One region of the Planococcus shenhongbingii genome, then DNA from elsewhere that is predicted to be linked to it. Evidence: riboswitches for the same ligand, from Rfam matches in the RefSeq annotation. Region 1 holds a riboswitch; each other region holds the start of a gene.

Evidence for each region. A riboswitch is a leader RNA that binds a small molecule or an ion and turns the genes downstream of it on or off. The one in region 1 is predicted to bind S-adenosylmethionine.
Region 2: another riboswitch for S-adenosylmethionine. It lies ahead of QWY16_RS06265 (methionine ABC transporter ATP-binding protein); the one in region 1 lies ahead of QWY16_RS18095 (LLM class flavin-dependent oxidoreductase).
Region 3: another riboswitch for S-adenosylmethionine. It lies ahead of mtnK (S-methyl-5-thioribose kinase); the one in region 1 lies ahead of QWY16_RS18095 (LLM class flavin-dependent oxidoreductase).

What each region holds. Positions count from the first base shown of each region.
Region 1 covers NZ_CP129235.1:3,736,410-3,742,843, forward strand. Annotated here, with positions in the region: gene QWY16_RS18080 (hypothetical protein) at 1-82, opposite strand, end outside; gene QWY16_RS18085 (hypothetical protein) at 350-709, shown strand; gene QWY16_RS18090 (sodium:solute symporter family protein) at 769-2,274, opposite strand; gene QWY16_RS18095 (LLM class flavin-dependent oxidoreductase) at 2,392-3,783, opposite strand; SAM riboswitch class I at 3,900-4,006, opposite strand; gene QWY16_RS18100 (CPBP family intramembrane glutamic endopeptidase) at 4,260-5,111, opposite strand; gene QWY16_RS18105 (maltose acetyltransferase domain-containing protein) at 5,293-5,853, opposite strand; gene QWY16_RS18110 (MmgE/PrpD family protein) at 6,013-6,434, opposite strand, start outside.
Region 2 covers NZ_CP129235.1:1,266,669-1,273,102, reverse strand. Annotated here, with positions in the region: gene QWY16_RS06290 (YuzK family famiily protein) at 1-95, opposite strand, end outside; gene QWY16_RS06285 (hypothetical protein) at 291-821, opposite strand; gene QWY16_RS06280 (dicarboxylate/amino acid:cation symporter) at 921-2,093, opposite strand; gene QWY16_RS06275 (MetQ/NlpA family ABC transporter substrate-binding protein) at 2,284-3,102, opposite strand; gene QWY16_RS06270 (methionine ABC transporter permease) at 3,144-3,812, opposite strand; gene QWY16_RS06265 (methionine ABC transporter ATP-binding protein) at 3,805-4,830, opposite strand; SAM riboswitch class I at 4,915-5,019, opposite strand; gene QWY16_RS06260 (thioredoxin family protein) at 5,053-5,379, opposite strand; gene QWY16_RS06255 (ribonuclease M5) at 5,385-5,723, opposite strand; gene gcvH (glycine cleavage system protein GcvH) at 5,860-6,240, opposite strand; gene QWY16_RS06245 (arsenate reductase family protein) at 6,311-6,434, opposite strand, start outside.
Region 3 covers NZ_CP129235.1:3,841,090-3,847,523, reverse strand. Annotated here, with positions in the region: gene mtnW (2,3-diketo-5-methylthiopentyl-1-phosphate enolase) at 1-1,126, opposite strand, end outside; SAM riboswitch class I at 1,200-1,309, opposite strand; SAM riboswitch class I at 1,476-1,630, shown strand; gene mtnK (S-methyl-5-thioribose kinase) at 1,707-2,894, shown strand; gene mtnA (S-methyl-5-thioribose-1-phosphate isomerase) at 2,891-3,949, shown strand; gene QWY16_RS18665 (sugar ABC transporter substrate-binding protein) at 3,949-5,031, shown strand; gene QWY16_RS18660 (sugar ABC transporter ATP-binding protein) at 5,096-6,434, shown strand, end outside.

The DNA.
Region 1 (6,434 bases):
CGTAAACCACTTCGTCTCCTTCGAGTGCTTTCAATTGGCTGGTGATATCGACTGGTTTAAGGCCATATTGCCTTCCTTCCAACAGGGCAATAACCTGACACTTGATTGCTGTTTATGTTAGCACAAAGAAATCGGAACAATCAATGTTTTCTATAAATATTTACTTTTAAAATATATTAGCGTGTTTACGGATCAATGAAGAGAGCCATCACTCGGTGGCGATTGCCTTATTCAAGCTGACTGTTAAACGGCGATAACCCTGAAACGGCAGATTATAGATGAAAAATGTTTGCTTCCCTTACCAAGTCTTCTATAATGAAAGAAGTCTCACTAAAGAAGGAAATGAAATATGGAACAAACATTATGGTTTATTTACGCAGCACTTTTAGGCACGACCACTATTGGTTTTTTGATCCACAGCCGCCATGCGGATTTTCCGATTAAATTCGATTTGGCTGTATCCATTGTGACATGGATCGGATTGTTCGGTTTTGTGACCAATAACCAGATTCTTGATCCGCTTGTATGGAAAATCGTCTTTTTCGGTGCCCTGCTCTGGGATATCCTGTTCGCTTTTAAACTGAAAAACAAGTTTGAAGCACAAGAGCCGGAAGCGGCAACCGGTGTCGCCGGCACCCTGTTTATGGCAATCTCAACAATCATCTTGCTCGGGCCTTTGTATTATGGCCTGTTCCAATATGCGTTTTAACTAAAAGAAGGACCTCCCAGCATTAAGGAGGTCCTTCTTTTTGCATATTTTGCACATATTTAAATGGCTTGCTGCGCTGTTTTATCCCGTTTCTTGGCTGCTTCCGCAAGCAGGCTTCCTGAAATCATGGAGAAGAAGCCAAGCATCGAACTGAAAAACATAGCCTGGAATACATGGCTGACAGTTCCAGAACTTGTCAGGAACATATAGCAGCCAGCTCCGCTGATGACCGAAGCGATGGCTCCGGTTTTATTGGCATGCTTCCAGAAATAGCCGAGACTGATAGGCGCCGCAATGCCGCTGATGATGGCAGAAGTGCCGAAATTGGTCAGCAATGCTAGTGATTCCGGCCGGTTGAGCGACATATACAGCGAAATCAACCCAATAAACACCAATGAAATCTTCGAGGCTTTGAGCACTTTGCCATCGATTTCCTGTTCCGACAGGTTTTTGTTCTTGTACAGCAGTGGAACTGCCAACACTTTATAGAGGTCATTGCCGATGCTGTTGGTGATGCCGAGATACAGGCTGTCAGTCGTCGACAGAATGGCAGAAATCAATCCCATCACCAGCAAGGCAACAATGACGACCGGGAAGGCTTCCATGATATACGCCGGAATGGCACTGTCCGCTGAAGCCAAACCCGGCAAGATGACACGTGCGGCAAGGCCGGCAAATACCGAAAAGATGGACAAGACAAAGAGGGAAAGCCCGGCTGTTAAGGTGAACGTCCGCAAATCCTCTTCTTTTTCGACTGTCAGCACTTTATTCATCAGATGGGGCAGCAGCACGAACGAAAACAGCAGCCACTGGATACTTAAGATGGCAAAGCCGCTATAGAAAGGACCGCTTTTTGAAAGAGGTGCCACCAGCGCCGGGTCAATTGTGCGAAGTTCCGAGTGGAGCGTGCCGAAGACATTCCAGCCGCCGCCGATTGTCCATAGCAGCGACACGAACAACAAGATTGAAACGGCCGCCATTGCCGCACCTTGTACACCGTCGCTGACAATCTGGGCAAACGCGCCGCCGAGGCTGACGTAGACAATGGTGATGCCGACACCGATCGCAATGCCCCACATATACGGGATGCCGATGACTGTTTCAAACATTGTAGCAAGCCCGACATTCTGCCCCACAATATAGTAGATATTGAACAACACCAGAAGCGCTACGAGGACCTGTAGTGCTTTGCTATTATAGCGGTTGCCAAGCCATTGCGGAAGCGTCAGGCTGCCGCCATTCTTCTGGCCATAGCGCCAGAAAGTCTTTGTGAATAGCAGCAAACCGAGCCATGTCACGCCAAAGCAGCCAATGGTATACCATAACGTCGACAAACCATATGTATAGGCCCAGCCCGGAACACCGAGAAACAAATTCGCGCTTGCGTAGGAGGTGCCGAAGCTCATGCCGACCAGCGCCGGGCTTATCTTGCCTTTGGCAAGAGCGAAGCCTTTCATCGAACCGCTGTGAACAGCACCTTTCTTACCGAGCCAAGTCGTCCATGCAAAATAGCCAATAAGCATTACGATGATAAATGGAAGCAACCATGTTGTGTCTTCACGCATTGCCATCTTCTCCTTTCCGTTTCGGTTTTGGATAGATTTTATTCCATAGCGTCAATCCGGCGATCCAAAAAACCGCGACACTGATCCAGTAAGCTGTAATCACATCCATTCCCCCTTCTAGTTTTCAATTGGCTGATGCAATTGCTTATAGCTGGCACCAGGATGCGTTTCTTTCAATCCGGTCTGGCCTTTGCCGTAAATTTTTTCGCGGTACGTGCCTTCTGCATATTCTTTTTGGACAAGGCCGCGTTCCTGCAAGACAGGAATGACGAGTTCGACAAAGTCCACAAAGCTTCCAGGGGCAAGTGTATAAGCAAGGTTGAAGCCATCGACTCCTGTTTCTTCCACCCAATATTCGATTTCATCAGCGATTTGTTCCGGTGTCCCCACTGCCACTGGGCCTCTGCCGCCAATGCCGACAAATGTGGCAAGTTCGCGGATGGTCCATTTGCGGTCTGGATCGGCACGCGTAAACACTTCGACTGCTGATTGCATGGCGTTGCTTTGAATATACTCCAACGTTTCGTCTGGATCGTAGCCTGAAAAATCGATGCCCGTCCAACCGCCGAGAAGTGCGAGTGCCCCTTCATAACTGACATAGCTTTTCAGTTCTTCGTATTTGGCTTGTGCTTCCGCTTCTGTTTTTCCGACGATCGCGGTGAACGTTGTGTAAACGATGACGTCTTCAGGATTGCGGCCGTTTGCCTGGATGCGTTCGCGCAATGCGGTTACCCCTTTTTTCACCACTTGGGTTGTGGGGCCGGCAGTAAATACCGATTCCGCATGCTTTGCCGCAAACTCCCGGCCGCGAGGTGAAGCACCTGCCTGGAACAGAACCGGCGTACGCTGCGGCGACGGTTCCGACAAATGAGCTCCAGGAACTTTGAAATATTCCCCTTCATGCCGGATGTCGTGCACTTTTGAAGGGTCGGTGTAGACTTTCGCCTGTTTGTCCCGGACGACCGCATCGTCTTCCCAGCTTCCTTCCCATAGCTTATAGCAGACTTCCAGGTACTCAGCTGCGAAATCGTAGCGCTGGTCGTGGTTCATCTGGTCTTCAAGGCCAATATTGAGTGCTGCGCTTTTCAGATAAGAGGTAACGACGTTCCAGCCGATCCGTCCCTTAGTCAAATGATCCAATGTCGACATGCGCCGTGCAAATGTATAAGGATGTTCATGACTGACCGAAGCTGTAACACCGAAACTCAAATGTTTCGTGACTGAAGACATCAACGGCACTACCAGCAGCGGATCATTGACCGGAGACTGGACGGCGTTGCGGAGTGCAGCATCCCGGGATCCGTTATAAACATCATAAGTACCCAGTACATCCGCCAGGAACACTGCGTCGAATTTCCCTTTTTCCAATAGCTTGGCAAGTTCAATCCAATACTCACTGTCTGTGTAAGTATGGGAACGGTCGTCTTCATGCAGCCATAAGCCCGGAGACTGATGCCCACCAGCACATACCATTTCAAATGCGTTCAAGTAAATTCGTTTCTTCGTCATATTCATCCTCCTCATTGTTAATCATGAATTTGTGCGGCGACGTCAGCTGAAAATATAAAAGCCCTCTTTTCTCAACAATCGAGAAAAGAGGGCCGTATAAATAGACAGAATCCGCTCTCTTATCTCCCAAGAAAAAATCTTGCTGGAATTAGCACCTTTCTGACAAATGTCAGAGGTTGCTGAAGCGTCAACGGGCCAGTCCCTCGGCTTCTCTGGATAAGATTATTAAATTTAAATCCAATCATAATACTAGGATATTTTAAAGTCAACCAAACATTTCAAATTGTCCGATAAATTTTTATGGTATTCATTTACATTTTCATCTTTAAACCCTTTCTCTCATCATGTTTAAAGCGCTTCCAAAAATGCTCAATATTACTTCTGAATTTTTTCAAATTGTTTGTTGTTTTTTTCTGCAATAGGGACGGAGGTTATTATGTGTGACAGACCGGTTTTCAATTGCGGGATGTTTCTGACTATATCAGAAACCAGACCACAATAAACAGCGTCATAGCGATATGAAAGAATGCGTGTGAAATCATAGCGATTTCAAGCCCTTTTCGCCAATACAGCCAGCCGAAGACGATGCCGACAAGCCCGTTGAGCAGCATCATCCGCGTCCAGACAGCCGTCGTCATCGGTACGGCGAGTGCGGTTGCCCCGAAATGACCAAGCGCGAACAGCAGCGAACTGATGGCAATCGCGATCCAGAACACAGCGGCAGATGGCGCACTGCGTGAACGCTGGAACCCTTTCCACATGCCCCACACAAGCAAGGACATCAACCCCCACCGGAGCAGCAATTCTTCTGTAATGCCACCGTAGAATATTCCGGATAACGTGTTCAAAAGATTCCTGGACTCGCGGCTCATTTGAAGCGCCCCCGGAAGATATGGCTGAAAGACAAGATCCAGCACAAAGACAAGGGCAGCCGCTCCTGCTCCCGCCATAATCCCAATAGGAACGGCTTGTTTGAAAGAGCCTTTCTTTGGATCATCCGCTTTTCTGTTTATCTGAAAATACAGGTGGGATATCAGCCCTGTCTTGGGGGCAGTCACCAAACCCACTACTACAGCTGCCACCAGCAGAATCAGCGGATTGATCAATGACAGCAGGACAAGAACAACCACTGGAATATCAGGTGCATCGGGCAGCGTTTGCAGCTGCGATTCAATTAGAGGGATTAAAGCAGGAACCAAAAAAATGATGCCGACTGTACCGAGACCGAACAATGCGAAAAAAGTTTTCAGGAAATGCCTATTTTTCACTGGCTGTGTTTCTTGTCCGTGCGTTTTCGAAAGGTTTTGTTCATCAAAATAGCTTTTCATGACTACCCCTCCCAAATTCAATGGCTTATTTCCAATATATATAATTTTTTATTAAAAAACAGATAATTTGAAGAAACATTCAAAAAATTTTATACGCAATAAAAGATGGGCAGACTGCTGAAGCCAGATTGAAAAACAGCCCATCCCGCTTTGGAATGGGCCGGCTTTTCAGCCGCATCAGTTATTCTTCCAGTTGTTTGATGACTCTGGCCGGATTGCCTCCGACAAAGACACCCGCCGGCACGTCTTTCGTAACAACCGCACCGGAAGCGATGACGGTGTTGTCCCCGATTGTTATGCCAGGATTAATCACAGCCCGGCCGCCGATCCAGACATTTGCTCCGATCGCAACCGGCTTTCCGAACTCCAATCCTGCATTACGTTCTTTCGCATTCAGCGAATGTGTCGCTGTGTAAATATGGACGCCCGGCCCCATCATACAGTTCGCTCCAATCCGGATTTCGCAGACATCCAATAAGACGCAGTCAAAATTAGCGTAGAAATTCTCGCCAACGTAGATGTTATAGCCGTAATCGCAGTGGAATACCGGTTCGACTTCCAGTTTGTTTCCTGTCGAGCCAAACAGTTCCTTTAATAAGCCGGTTCTTCTGTTGGCATCCGCTTCCAATGACTGATTGAACAGCCGGACCAATCTCCGTGCCTGGAGTCTGTCACTCAGCAATTCAGGGTCAGTCGCATCGTAAAGTGCACCTAGCAGCATTTTCTCTTTCTCGCTTCTCATGTGATCCTCTCCCATCTATGGCTCTTTTTTATATCATCTTACTTCTCCAGACAAATGGCTACAGAAAAAAATCAATTGCCATAGATAAATGACCGGCGGAGACAGCCAAACAAAACAAAAGAAAGAGCCTCCGTTTTAAAGGCTCTTTCTCTTTTGGTATCAATTGTATATTTTTTCAGTATCGGCTTTCGTCAATTCAATCAATTCCGACAGATCCGTTTTTTCATCGATGATGTACATCGCTGTCCGAAGCTTGTTCGCACGTTCAGCGCCGATGATCGGATGGGTCAGGTTATTGAACTTTCTGGCCAAGTCTTCGTCGGTCATCGGGTTTTCAATGCTGCCTGTCGCATTTTTCACGATATGCTCAATTGTGCTGCCGTCTTTCAGGAAAGCCGTCGCATACACTTCTTCTTCTTTAACGCTGTCATCGACTTTCGGTGAAATTTTCGAACGGAATGCGACCACTTTAGAATCAACGACTTTCGCGTCTGCGTATTGCGCTTCCCCCGCATCGCCTTCAAGGAATGCGACGGCTCCTGTATGGTAGATGCTGAATTTGCCGGCAAGTCCAGTCGGCG
Region 2 (6,434 bases), 1.5 Mb from region 1:
TGTTCTCTACGTTGCTCTACTACTACAATTTTATCAGTGTCGTTTTGATATTCATCAATACCAAATCCGTGTACATCTCGAAATGCCTGTTCCATTTTCTCTGTATGCTCTATGCCATTTGAATCGATAGTGAACCATTCCTTTCGAATTTTAAAGTCAATTATATTATACCCTTATCTTTCTTGATAAAACGCTGACATGTTAATTTGTCAGAAAATAGAACTATTGTCATGCTTACTGAAAAACAATAGAAAAAAGGCCCAGCTTGAAATTGCTGGGCCTTTAACTATTTATTTTGCTACTTCTGTATATAGGCTTGAAGGGTTAAGTTCTTGCGCTTTTAGCAAGTCATTGAGTTTTTCATCTGCTTCGGCAAATTTTGCAATTGCAGCTTCGAAATCCGCTTCTTTTGTTAGTTCATCCGCTTTCATATCATATGATTCTTCAATAGAACCAAGAGCTGTTTCGATATCCTTTTTTTGATCAGCCAAAGTTTCCGGAATCTCGATCCCCTCTACCGCTGCTGCTATTTTCTCGGCAGATGCCTTCGCTGCATCTTTCATCGCTTGCAAGTCAGCGCCTTCTGGAAGAGTGCCTTCTGTCTGGTTTATTTCAAATGTATTCAAGTCGGCATCTGTGGCGTTAATCGTTTTAGATACCGACATGTAAAAACGCATGAATTCCTGTTTTGCATTTCCTGTTTCTTGAGCTGTTTTTTCAGTTTCCTTTTGTTCTTCGGTTGTTTCTTCTGTAGCAGTTTCTTCACTGCACGCCCCCAACAAAAGAGCTGCTAAAAAACCAATCATTAGTAATTTCTTCATTCAAAATCCCCCTTAGATATAAAATCCTTAGCTATAATAGCATAGCTTGTGGAAATCGTATACATAAGGGGGAATTGCCGAAATTCATAGAATTTCCTATTATTGCAACACTTTTTTACCGTTTGTGAAACGGTCGACAATCATAGCTAAAGCTCCGTCACCTGTTACGTTAGTAGCTGTACCAAAGCTGTCTTGAGCCAGATAAAGAGCAATCATTAAAGCAATCATTGTTGAATCGAAACCTAGCATTGCTTCCAGTAAACCGATCGCTGCCATGACAGCTCCACCCGGTACCCCCGGAGCGGCAATCATTGTTACGCCGAGCATAAAAATGAAAGGCAAGAAACCGACGAAAGTCGGCATATCACCAGTCAGTAGCAAAACACCGATTGCACACGAAACGATGGTGATTGTGCTTCCTGATAAATGAATTGTTGCAAATAATGGTACAGCGAAATCTACTACTTTCTCATTTGCTCCTGTTTTACGTGCTTGCTGTACTGTTATCGGAATAGTTGCTGCTGATGATTGTGTACCAAGCGCTGTAAAATAAGCAGGCAGCATTGTTTTCAATAAACGAAGCGGATTTTTTTGATTTAATGTTCCGGCCGTAGTGTATTGAAGCAATAGCATAGCCCAATGCAGGATAAGAATCATAACAAAGACCACTGCAAAGAGTGCCAGGATTTTAGCAACTGCTCCGCCATACGCCATATTGGCGAAAATACCAAAGATATGGAAAGGCAATAACGGAATAATGACATATGAAATTGTTTTTTCAATAATTTTCTGGAACTCATCGAAAAATGAAATCATGGTCTTGCTGCCGGTCGAAGCCATTCCGATGCCGAGCAGAAATGCCAGAATCAACGCTGACATTACACCGAATACAGGCGGCATATCCAAAGCGATGAATGAAGTTGCCAAAGCATTTTCCGGATCCTCAATGCCGCTCATCGAACCAGCTTTCATAAAGTTCGGAAGAATAGTAGTCGCAGCAAAAAATGCAAGAATCCCTGCTACAATCGTAGAGGCATAGGCGAAAAATGTAGCAAGCCCGAGCAATTTCCCTGAACCTTTCCCTAGCTGGGCGATGCCGGGTGCAATAAAACCAAGAATGATTAAAGGTACAACAAAGTTAAGAAAGTTCCCAAAGATCGATGTAAAAGTGGCAAAGATCCGTGCCATCCACTCTGGCGCAAAAGAACCGATTAATACACCTAAAGCGATAGCGACGATAATCCTCGGTAAAAGACCGAATTTAATTTTCATGATGTGTCCTCCCTAGATGAACATTTGTATTTTATTATTATACAAAAGTATCATATCGGTCTAGTAATTAGAATAGATTCTACAATACGCGAAATATTAAAATTATTTTATAAAATAAAAAAACTGGACATAGACTCAAAAAAATCGAGTCTACGTCCAGTTTTATGACGTGTGTAAAGCTATATCATTATTATTTGACAGGTACTACTGCCCCGCCCCATTCTTCTAAAATGAAGTCTTGGATTTCCTGTGATTTCAGGGTTTCCACTAATGCTTTGATATTTTCGCTGTCTTCATCGCCTTTATTGACTGCAATGATATTGACGTATGGAGATTCTGAACTTTCAAGTGCAATTGAATCTTCCAATGGGCTCAATCCTGCATCGATTGCATAGTTTGAGTTGATCAACAAAGCATCGCCTTCGCCTGCTTCATAAAGTTGAACCATCAATGCTGCTTCATAGTTCGCATCAAACTCAAGATTTTTCGGGTTTTCCACAATATCCTTCACTTCAGCAGTCGTTTTGTCTATGCCTTCTGCCAGTTTGATCAAGCCTTGAGCTTCAAGCATCGATAAAATACGGCCATGGTCAGCCACCGAGTTGCTCATTAAAATTGTTGCCCCTTCAGGAAGTTCTTCCAATGAAGCATATTTCTGAGAATAAACACCGATCGGTTCAATGTGGATTCCGCCTGCGTTTTCAAAATCATAGCCAAATTCCTTCTTTTGAGACTCCAAATATGGAATGTGCTGGAAATAGTTGGCATCAATTTCTCCAGCTTCTAAATCTTGGTTCGGCAAAATATAATCCTGATATGTCTCAATATCTAATTCAATTCCTTGCTCTTCAAGAAGCGGCTTTGCCTGTTCCAAAATAATTGCGTGCGGGACGTTTGAAGCGCCCACTTTTAATGTGCTTGTCTCTTCTTCGCTTGCTCCGCCATTGCCGCCTCCGCAGCCTGCAAGTACAAGTGCTGTCAATAATGATCCTGCTAGTAATTTTTTCATGTAACCGATCCCCTTTTTCTATGTTTTTTATAGTTCAGCTGTTAGCGTTTATCTGATTTTGTAGTCATTCGGTCACCAATAAACTGGATTGCGAAGACGATAATCAAAATCAAAATAGTTGCCATAAGCGTAACATCTTCCCGGCTTCTCTGGAAACCGTCCAAGAACGCAAGTGTTCCTAGGCCGCCCGCACCGATAATTCCGGCCATGGCAGTATATCCCACCAATGCAATCGCTGTAACTGTGATACCTGAGATTAATGCCGGTTTGGACTCTGGCAGCAACACTTTACGGATAATCGTCCAAGTTGTTGCGCCCATAGAACGCGCAGCCTCGATGACTCCTTTATCAATTTCCTTCAGCGCAATCAATACCATGCGCGCATAAAATGGCGCCGCTCCAATAATCAAGGCAGGCAATGCAGCATTCGGCCCTCGGATCGTGCCGATGAGAAATTTCGTAAACGGAATCAGCAAAATGATTAAAATGATAAACGGAATCGAACGGAAAATGTTGACGAATGCACCAGTCAACCAATTTACCACACTGTTAGCCCATAATTGTTTCGGTGCCGTCAAAAATAAGACGATTCCCAAAACCAATCCGATGACAAATGTAAAGAACGTCGACATGGCTGTCATATATAATGTTTCGAGCGTCGCTTCCCACATACTGTCCCAATCGACATTCGGGAATAATGACTCAATCATTTGCCATCACCTCCGTCTGTACACTTTCAGCGTTCAAGAACGCGAGAGCTTCGGATATCTGTTGCTGCGAACCTTTCATTTGTAATACCAATGTGCCATAAGCTCCTCGCTGCGTATGCGATATATTTCCTTGCACAATATTGATCTCTACAGGGTATTTCCGGATCAGCTTAGTCAAAATAGGCTGTTCCGTCTGTTCACCGACAAAAACCAATTTCACCAATTCGCCTGTCGGGTAAAGTTCCCGCAGATGTTTAATCGTTTCATGCGAATCTTCCGTATCGGTGACTTGAGCGACAAAGCGCTTCGTAATTGGCTGCTTTGGCGCCTGAAAGACATTCAATACGTCTCCCAGTTCAACGACGCGCCCGCCTTCCATAACAGCGACACGATGGCAAATCTTCCGAATAACGTGCATCTCATGGGTAATGAGAACAATCGTAAGCCCGAGACGTTTATTGATATCGACCAGGAGTTCCAGAATCGAATCGGTTGTCTGCGGATCGAGTGCTGAAGTGGCTTCATCACATAGCAGCACTTCAGGTTCATTAGCCAGCGCACGGGCAATGCCGACACGCTGTTTCTGGCCGCCCGACAGCTGGGACGGATAAGCATGTTCTCTACCCGTGAGCCCAACTAATTCCACCAATTCCTGAACGCGGGCGTCGCGCTTGTTTTTTGGAACACCTGCGATTTCAAGTGGAAATTCAATGTTTTCTTTTACTGTGCGTGACCACAGAAGGTTAAAATGCTGGAAAATCATACTGACTTTCTGGCGCGCTTTCCGCAGCTCTAGTCCTTTACTTGCCGAGATATTTTGGCCGTTTATTGTTACCGTCCCCGAAGTAGGCTTTTCCAATCCGTTCAATAAACGGATCAATGTACTTTTCCCTGCCCCGCTATAGCCGATAATGCCAAAAATTTCACCGGATGAAATCGACAGATCGACATGGTCGACAGCTGTTAAAGTGCCTTTGCCTGTGTCGAAAACCTTCGACAGTTCTTTTAATTCAATCATCCTTTTACAACTCCTAATCCAAAATAAAAAACCCTTCCGCGCAGAACTGAGCAGAAGGGTAACCGTGAAAACACGAAAACCGCTCTCTCATCTCCCAAAGCTTTTGCTTTGTGTGATTTGGCACCATTTCATTTTCATGACGGTTGCCGGGCTTCATAGGGCACTTCCCTCCACCACTCTAAATAAGAGTTACGATATGAAATTATTGTTCAGAAATCCAATTTACCATGCTCGACATTTTTCGTCAACAGATTTCAATTTCCCGTATAGGTAAGGCACAGACTGGAATGCGTAAATCTTTTCTTTCAGCTGCCCGTTTTCTGTAATGAGCAGGCAAGGTACACTTTCCACCTTGTACAATTCGGCAATTTCCTGAACAAAATTCAAATTCGCTTTGCCCATCGGCAAATCCGGGAACAACTCTTTTACGACATCCATCATTTTAGAAGCAACTTGGCATGTACCGCACATCGGCGTATATAAATAATAAGCCGCGGCAGAGCTAGTGTTCTTTTCTTTTAGCCAATCTTTATGTGTCCATTCTTTCATCGATTTCATCCCTCAGTTAATAACTTATTGACTTGAACATTTGCTGAAATCAGCACATCGAGCAAGATCCGGATCGGCGTCGCTGCCACTTCCTTGTAACTGCGATTGATATAAAAATGCCGGGCTTCAGGGAATTCGCGTTTAACAAGTTTCCGCAGCCGTTCACCTGATTTATCCGCATCCACCAATATGATGATATCCAAACCTTCATAAGGCAGCAATAATTCTTCAAGCCTCGATGCACTAACTGTACCATTTGTGCAAACAATCGTCACGGGTTCTGCAATGAGCGGCGCTATTCGTGTTTTATCCGTTAGCCCTTCAACCACAATTACTTTATCCATAAGTCAACACCTCGCTGATATATGATGAAAGATTAGGTGTAAAAGCTGCTCCTTATTGGATCAGCCTATAGATGCTTATTTCATCCAGTGCCCAGCTAGCAAAAAAAGCGCCAAGTAATAGGCGCTTTTTAGGATATTACTCGTTGATCATTTCCTGATATTGTTCAGCTGACATCAAGTCGTTGATTTCAGCTTCTTCTGGAGATTCGATTACCACCATCCACGCATTTTCATACGGAGATTCGTTTACAAATTCAGGACTGTCTTCAAGCTCAGTGTTGACTTCAATTACACGCCCGCTAATAGGCGCATAAAGCTCCGAAACAGTTTTAACTGATTCTACGCTGCCAAATGGCTCATTTCTTTTTATTTCATCGCCAACTTGCGGCAATTCTACGAAAACGATATCGCCAAGTTCAGCTTGTGCAAAATGCGTGATGCCAATACGTGCTGTACCGCCTTCAACTTTAACCCATTCATGCTCTTTAGAATAACGAAGTTCTTGTGGTGTGCTCATCGAAAACCCTCCAAATTATGTAGTGTACTCATTTCTCAGTTTGACATAAAGCCTGGGGAAATACAAGATTTCACTGCTCTCTCTTCCAGGTATTTTCAAACTCTTCTTCTTTAAATCCGAGTGTCGCTTTTTCCCCATCCCAAGCCAAGGGGCGCTTAATCAGCATTCCGTCTGACGACAGCAGCTTCAGTTGC
Region 3 (6,434 bases), 100 kb from region 1:
CCTGGCGGAAAGCTTTACCGCCTCCGGCTGCACCGTCCGGATGGCCATGTACGCCGCCTCCTGCATTGATGATACTGTCAATTCCGAAATCGTTGATCAATAACGGAACAAGTCCGGGATGGATGCCTGCAGAAGGCACTGGGAAGCTTCGCTTCAACGGACTGTCCTTCACCAATTCCTCACCGAGTGCCCGTGCCTGGGCTTTTTCAAGAGCAACACTGCCGTAAGGGGAGGGGAACAAAGAAAAGTCGGCGCCTGCGTAGCGGACCAGTTTTCCGAGTGCCAGAGAAGTGGCCAGTCCATAAAAGTTGGAAGAAGTGAAAGCGCCGCTGAATGCTGGATGCGCCATGAGCGGCAGCCCGATATCCGGATCTTCTGCTAGTTCCTGCAGCACATCCAGACCATAAGCATGGACATTGAACAGCAAGGCATCCGCTCCAAGTTTGCGTGCTTTTTTTGCCTTGTCACGCAAGCTGGAAGTGCGCCCCGACAAGTTCACCGCATAAAGCGTCCGGTGCCCAGTTTCCTCAAAGACCTGCTGCAGCACGTTTTTCCCTGTCGTGATCCGCTTCTCAAAAGGCGTCAGCGGATTATCAAATAGAATCTCATCATCTTTTACCAAATCCACTCCGCCGAGCGCCTGCTGGCGAAGCTGTGAAGCGAGGAAATCCAAGTCGCGGCCGATGACGCCTTTGAAGATGCTCATGACAAGCGGCCGGCCGGTAACGCCAAGCAATCCCCGGATTCCGTCGATGCCGAATCGTGGTCCCGGAAAATGCGAGAGCAGCTCTTCGTCAAACTCCAAATCAAGCAGCTTAACTTCACCATCCAGCGACAATTTGCCGAAGACGGTGGTTAATATTGCCGGGAAATCCGCTGAGAAGTTGGCACTTGGATACGAAATCTTCACCACAGCCTTGATTTCATCCGGCTTTAACGGATGCGGGGAATCTTCAAATTCCGTTGTCGAAACGACATTTCCTTTATGGTGTTTTAATTGCTGCTGTTCCAATAATGGCAAGTCGGTCCACGATCCGATCGTCAGGCCCAGGGCGATTCCTTCTGCCTTTTTCCCGAATGAACCCGCTTTGCCATACAGCTGGTAAGTCGCTGTTAAACTGCTCATTGCATTCACACTCCTGTTAAAAATCAAAATAAAAAACCTCTTCAAACAAGAAGAGGTTAATAGGCTTAACAACTTCTTATTTCTCAGCCTCATTAAATGGCTGCAAGAATTAGCACCGTGTCCAATAATGGACCGGTTGCCGGGTATCATAGGGCTCGTCCCTCCACCTGCTCTGAATAAGAATGCGTATTCAATTGTTTTAATAAAGAAATTAGTTTTGATTATTTCATGTATGAAACATTCTGTCAATGAATATTCGCAAAATTATTTGTTGTAAAAAAGTTATTGACAGTCAATTCTGAACCGTGATAGGATTCTTTTCAAACAGCATATAGTTACTCAAATAGTACTCTTATCAAGAGCAGGCAGAGGGAAATTGGCCCTATGACGCCCAGCAACCGACCGTAATACCTTCGTGAGAAGGGGCGCTTTCGCGCCGGAATGCAAATTCCGCAAGGCACGGTGCTAATTCCATCAGAAATGACCATTTCTGAAAGATAAGAGGCGTGGAATCTATCATTCTAGGCCTCTTTCTTGCGGAAAGAGGCTTTTTATATTGACCCGGAAAGGTAGATGAATAATGACAATAGCATCCAAACAATACGAAGCATTAACCGAAGAAAAAGCCATTGCACTGGCTCAGAGCCTATACCCATTCCCTGAAGGAGCGGAACTGGTGTGCCGCGAAATCGGAGACGGGAACTTGAATTATGTATTCCAGATCAAAGATCCTAAAAGTGGAAAAGGGTTGATTATCAAACAGGCATTGCCATATGCGAAAGTTGTCGGGGAAAGCTGGCCGCTGACATTGAAACGCGCAACGATTGAAGCGAACGCTCTTCAAAAGCATAGCGAATTTGCACCGGGGCTGGTACCGGCCGTTTATGCCATGGATGAGGAACTGGCGATTACCGTAATGGAAGACTTGTCTCATCTGACGATTGCACGCGAAGGGCTGATCCAAGGGGCAGCTTATCCAAAACTATCGGAAGACATCGGTGAATATTTGGGACGCACGCTGTTCCATACATCTGATTTTGCGCTGCACCCGTTTGAGAAAAAGCGGTTGGTGGCCGACTACTCCAACCCGGAACTGTGCAAAATAACAGAGGACCTTATTTTCACCGACCCGTTTTTCAATAACGACACCAATGATTACGAACCGGAGCTTCAAGCCACGGTCGAAGCTATCTGGAACAACGGTCCATTGAAACTTGAAGCGGCAAAGCTGAAGTTCAGTTTTTTGACGGAAGCGGAAGCGCTATTGCATGGGGACCTTCATACCGGCAGTATTTTTGCCAGTGAATCGGAAACGAAAGTCATCGATCCCGAATTTGCTTTTTACGGTCCTATTGGCTTTGACGTCGGCTTGTTTCTGGCAAACTTAATCGTTCAGTCAATCACCCGGAGCGGCGAAGAACGCCAAGTGATTGTGAATCATATCGAACGTACATGGGAAGTTTTCTCAACCCGCTTTTCAGAACTATGGGACCGGGAAGGCATTGAAGCATACAAAGACACACCAGGCTATAAAGAGTTCATATTGGAAAAGATATTCCGCGACACGCTTGGCTTTGCCGGCTGTGAATTGATTCGACGCACAATCGGACTGGCACATGTTAAAGATTTGGACAGCATTGAAGATAAGAACTTGCGCATTCGTTTAAAGAAACAAGCTTTGCACACCGGCGAAGCGCTGATTTTAAAACGTTCCGGGTTAACAACAATCAGTGCGGTATCTGGTCTGCTTGAGGAGCTGAAGCAATGACCATTCCATTATCAATTGCCTGGACAGACGGGCAGTTGGTCATCTTAGATCAACAGAAATTGCCGCATGAAATTGACTATTTGACACTCGAGACGATTGAAGATGTCTATGAAGCCATCTTTACGCTGAAAGTTCGCGGCGCCCCGGCCATCGGCATCACCGCCGCTTATGGCTTAGCACTGGCAGCCCAGCGGCACGATGCTGAAACAGTGGAAGCGTTCCTGCATGATGTGCGCAAAGATGCGCTTTATCTAGGAGAGTCGCGTCCGACGGCCGTCAACTTAATGTGGGCGCTCGATAGATTGCTTGAAGCCGTTCAAAAAGCTGAATCTGTAGAAAATGGAAAAGTGCTGCTTATCGCAGAAGCGGTGCGCATCCACCAGGAAGATGAAGCTTCCTGCCGGCAGATCGGCGAATATGCCTTGGCGCTTTTGGAAGGGCATAAACGGGTGATGACCATCTGCAATGCCGGATCGATTGCCACTGCGAAATATGGAACAGCCTTGGCGCCATTTCACCTTGGAAGCGAACGCGGCCGGAAATTTGAAGTGTTTGCATGTGAGACCCGCCCGGTATTCCAAGGTGCACGGCTGACCGTCTGGGAGCTTCAGCAGTCAGGAGTGGACGTCACGCTTATCACCGACAGCATGGCGGCCCACACTATTGGGGCGAAAGACATCGAAGCCATTATCGTGGGCGCGGACCGCATCGCGGCGAACGGCGATACCGCCAATAAAATCGGAACACTCAACTTGGCGATTCTCGCTGATGCTTATGGGATTCCATTTTATGTAGCGGCACCCGCATCAACATTTGACGTCACCATTGACAGCGGTGCAGAAATACCAATTGAAGAACGGAAAGCGGAAGAAATTACTCATCTTGGCAGTCAGCCGATAGCGCCTCTGGGCACGAAAGTCTTCAATCCTGCTTTTGATGTGACTCCATCCCGCTTTATTACTGCAATTATCACAGAAAAAGGAATCATCAGACCTGATTACTACCAAAACATTCCCGGAGTTCTTAACCCCTATGCAGAAAAAGGAGAAAAATAATGAAAAAACAATCGCTCTTATTATTAACCATTTTATTGATCATCAGTGCATTTCTGGCTGCCTGCCAGCCAAAAGGCGAAGGCAGTGAAGAAAAGACGCCGGACGCTGCGAAAGCAGAAGCCTCGGATAATCCGTTGGCCGGCAAAAAAGTCGCGCTCATCATGCAGCAAAACTTAGGGACGTTTTCTGCGCAGTATATCGAAGGTGTGGAAGAACAAGTCGGGAAATTCGGCGGCGACGTAACGGTCTTTACATCGGACGGCGATTTGGCAAAAATGGCATCCAACTTGGACGCAGCCATCAACCAAGGATTTGACGGAATTTTGATTGACCACGGCACCAAAGAGGCATTGAACCAAGGCGTTGAAAAAGCAGTGGAAAAAGGAATTCCGGTTGTCGCTTTTGATGCGGGAGTAGATGTTGAAGGCGTGGTTTCTTTAGAACAAGGCGATCAGCAAATGGCTGAAATGACATTGGAAAAATTGGCTAACGACCATGATGGAAAAGCGAATATCGTAAAAATCTGGGTAGCCGGCTTTGCCCCGATGGAACGCCGCCAAGTTGCTTACGAAGAATTCTTGAAAAACAACACAGGCATCAAAGAAGTCACGGCATTCGGTGCAGCGACTCAAAACACGGCTCTTGATACACAGGCGCAAATGGAAGCGGTATTGAAGCAATATCCGAATGAAGGCGAAATCACAGCAGTCTGGGCTGCCTGGGATGAATTTGCAAAAGGTGCAGTACGCGCCATCGAACAATCCGGGCGCACCGACATCAGCGTCTACAGCATCGACATGAGTGATGAAGACTTGCAGATGATCCAGAAAGACGGCAGCCCGTGGGCAGCTTCGGCAGCGGTGGATCCGGTTGATATTGGCCGCATTCAAGTGCGTTACCTGTATCAGCAAATCAATGGTGAAAATCCGGAACAGAAAGTGGTGCTGGAACCGATTTTTGTAGATGCGGAAAAATTACCTGAAGAAGCCATCACGACCGCTGAATTGAGCGAGTACATCGAAGGCTGGGGCGCGAGTGAGCAAGGGTATACAGACGGGCTTAAGAAGTTGGAAAATAAATAAGGAAAAGTGAGCGGAGCTGTCCTGTACAACGGGGCGGCTCTTTTCTGAGAAAGGAGCAAAGCCGATGGGGAATTCTTTGCTGTCAATGACAGGAATCCGGAAAACGTTCGGAAAAGTAACGGCATTGGAAAGGGCAGAGTTCGGTCTCGAACAAGGAGAAGTACATGCCTTGCTTGGCGTCAACGGTGCTGGAAAAAGTACATTGATCAAAATATTATCGGGCGTTTATGGACAAGACGCGGGAGAAATCCGGCTGGAAGGAAACCTTGTTCAGCTGCAATCACCGAAAGCGGCGAAACAGCAAGGCATTTATTGTGTTTACCAGGAAGTGGATACAGCAATCGTGCCGGAATTATCGGTTGCTGAAAATATTCTCCTTGATACTTTCGCAGCTGGCGGCGGACTGTTTGTCTCCAAAGCAAAAATGTACGTACAGGCGCGTGAAGCGTTGGCTCAATTGCAATCGGAAAATCTTAATGTCAAACAAAAAGCGGCCCAGCTGACATTGGCGGAGAAACAATTAGTGCTGATTGCCCGTGCTCTCGTCCATTCAGCGAAAATCATCATTTTTGATGAACCGACAGCCCCGCTGTCAATCCCCGAAGCCGACAAGCTATTTACGGTCATCAATAAATTAAAAAAGCAGGGAGTCGGCTGTATTTTTATCTCTCACCGGCTGCCGGAAGTGTTTAAAATCAGCGACCGCATCACGGTGATGGCAGAAGGTAAGTGGGTGAATACGTTTGAGACAGAAACGGCTGTGCAGGAAGAAGTTGTTGAAGCGATGCTTGGAAAAACGCTCAGCAATGAACTGGTTCACCGCGAACATGAAATCGGTGCTCCATTGCTGGCTGTGAAAGATTTATCTGACGGACGAAAAGTGAAAAACCTGTCCTTCACTATGGCATCCGGGGAAATCGTTGGCGTCGTCGGGCTTGTCGGGGCAGGAAAGACTGAATTAGCAAAAGCCTTATTCGGCGGAACTCCGTTAACTTCAGGTACGATCGAACTGTCAGGAAGGCAGCTGAAACTCAGGAATCCTGGAGATGCCATTAAAGCAGGGATAGCGCTGGTGCCCGAAGAAAGGCGGAAAGAAGGATTATTCGTCCAAGAATCCTTACAGGCAAACGCATCGTTTCCTAATCTGAAAAAATTCTCGCCGCAGCTGTTCATGGATAAAAAATCAGAAAAAAGATTTGCCGAAGAAATCATCAGCCGGCTCAAAATTAAAACGGACAGCACGGATACACCACTTGTCCATCTAAGTGGTGGCAATCAGCAAAAAGTGGCAATCGGCAAATGGACTTCCCTTGATTCTGCGGTTTATCTCTTTGATGAGCCAACAAAAGGAGTCGATATCGGAGCCAAAGTGGATATTTTCAAGCTGATTCGCCAACTGGCGG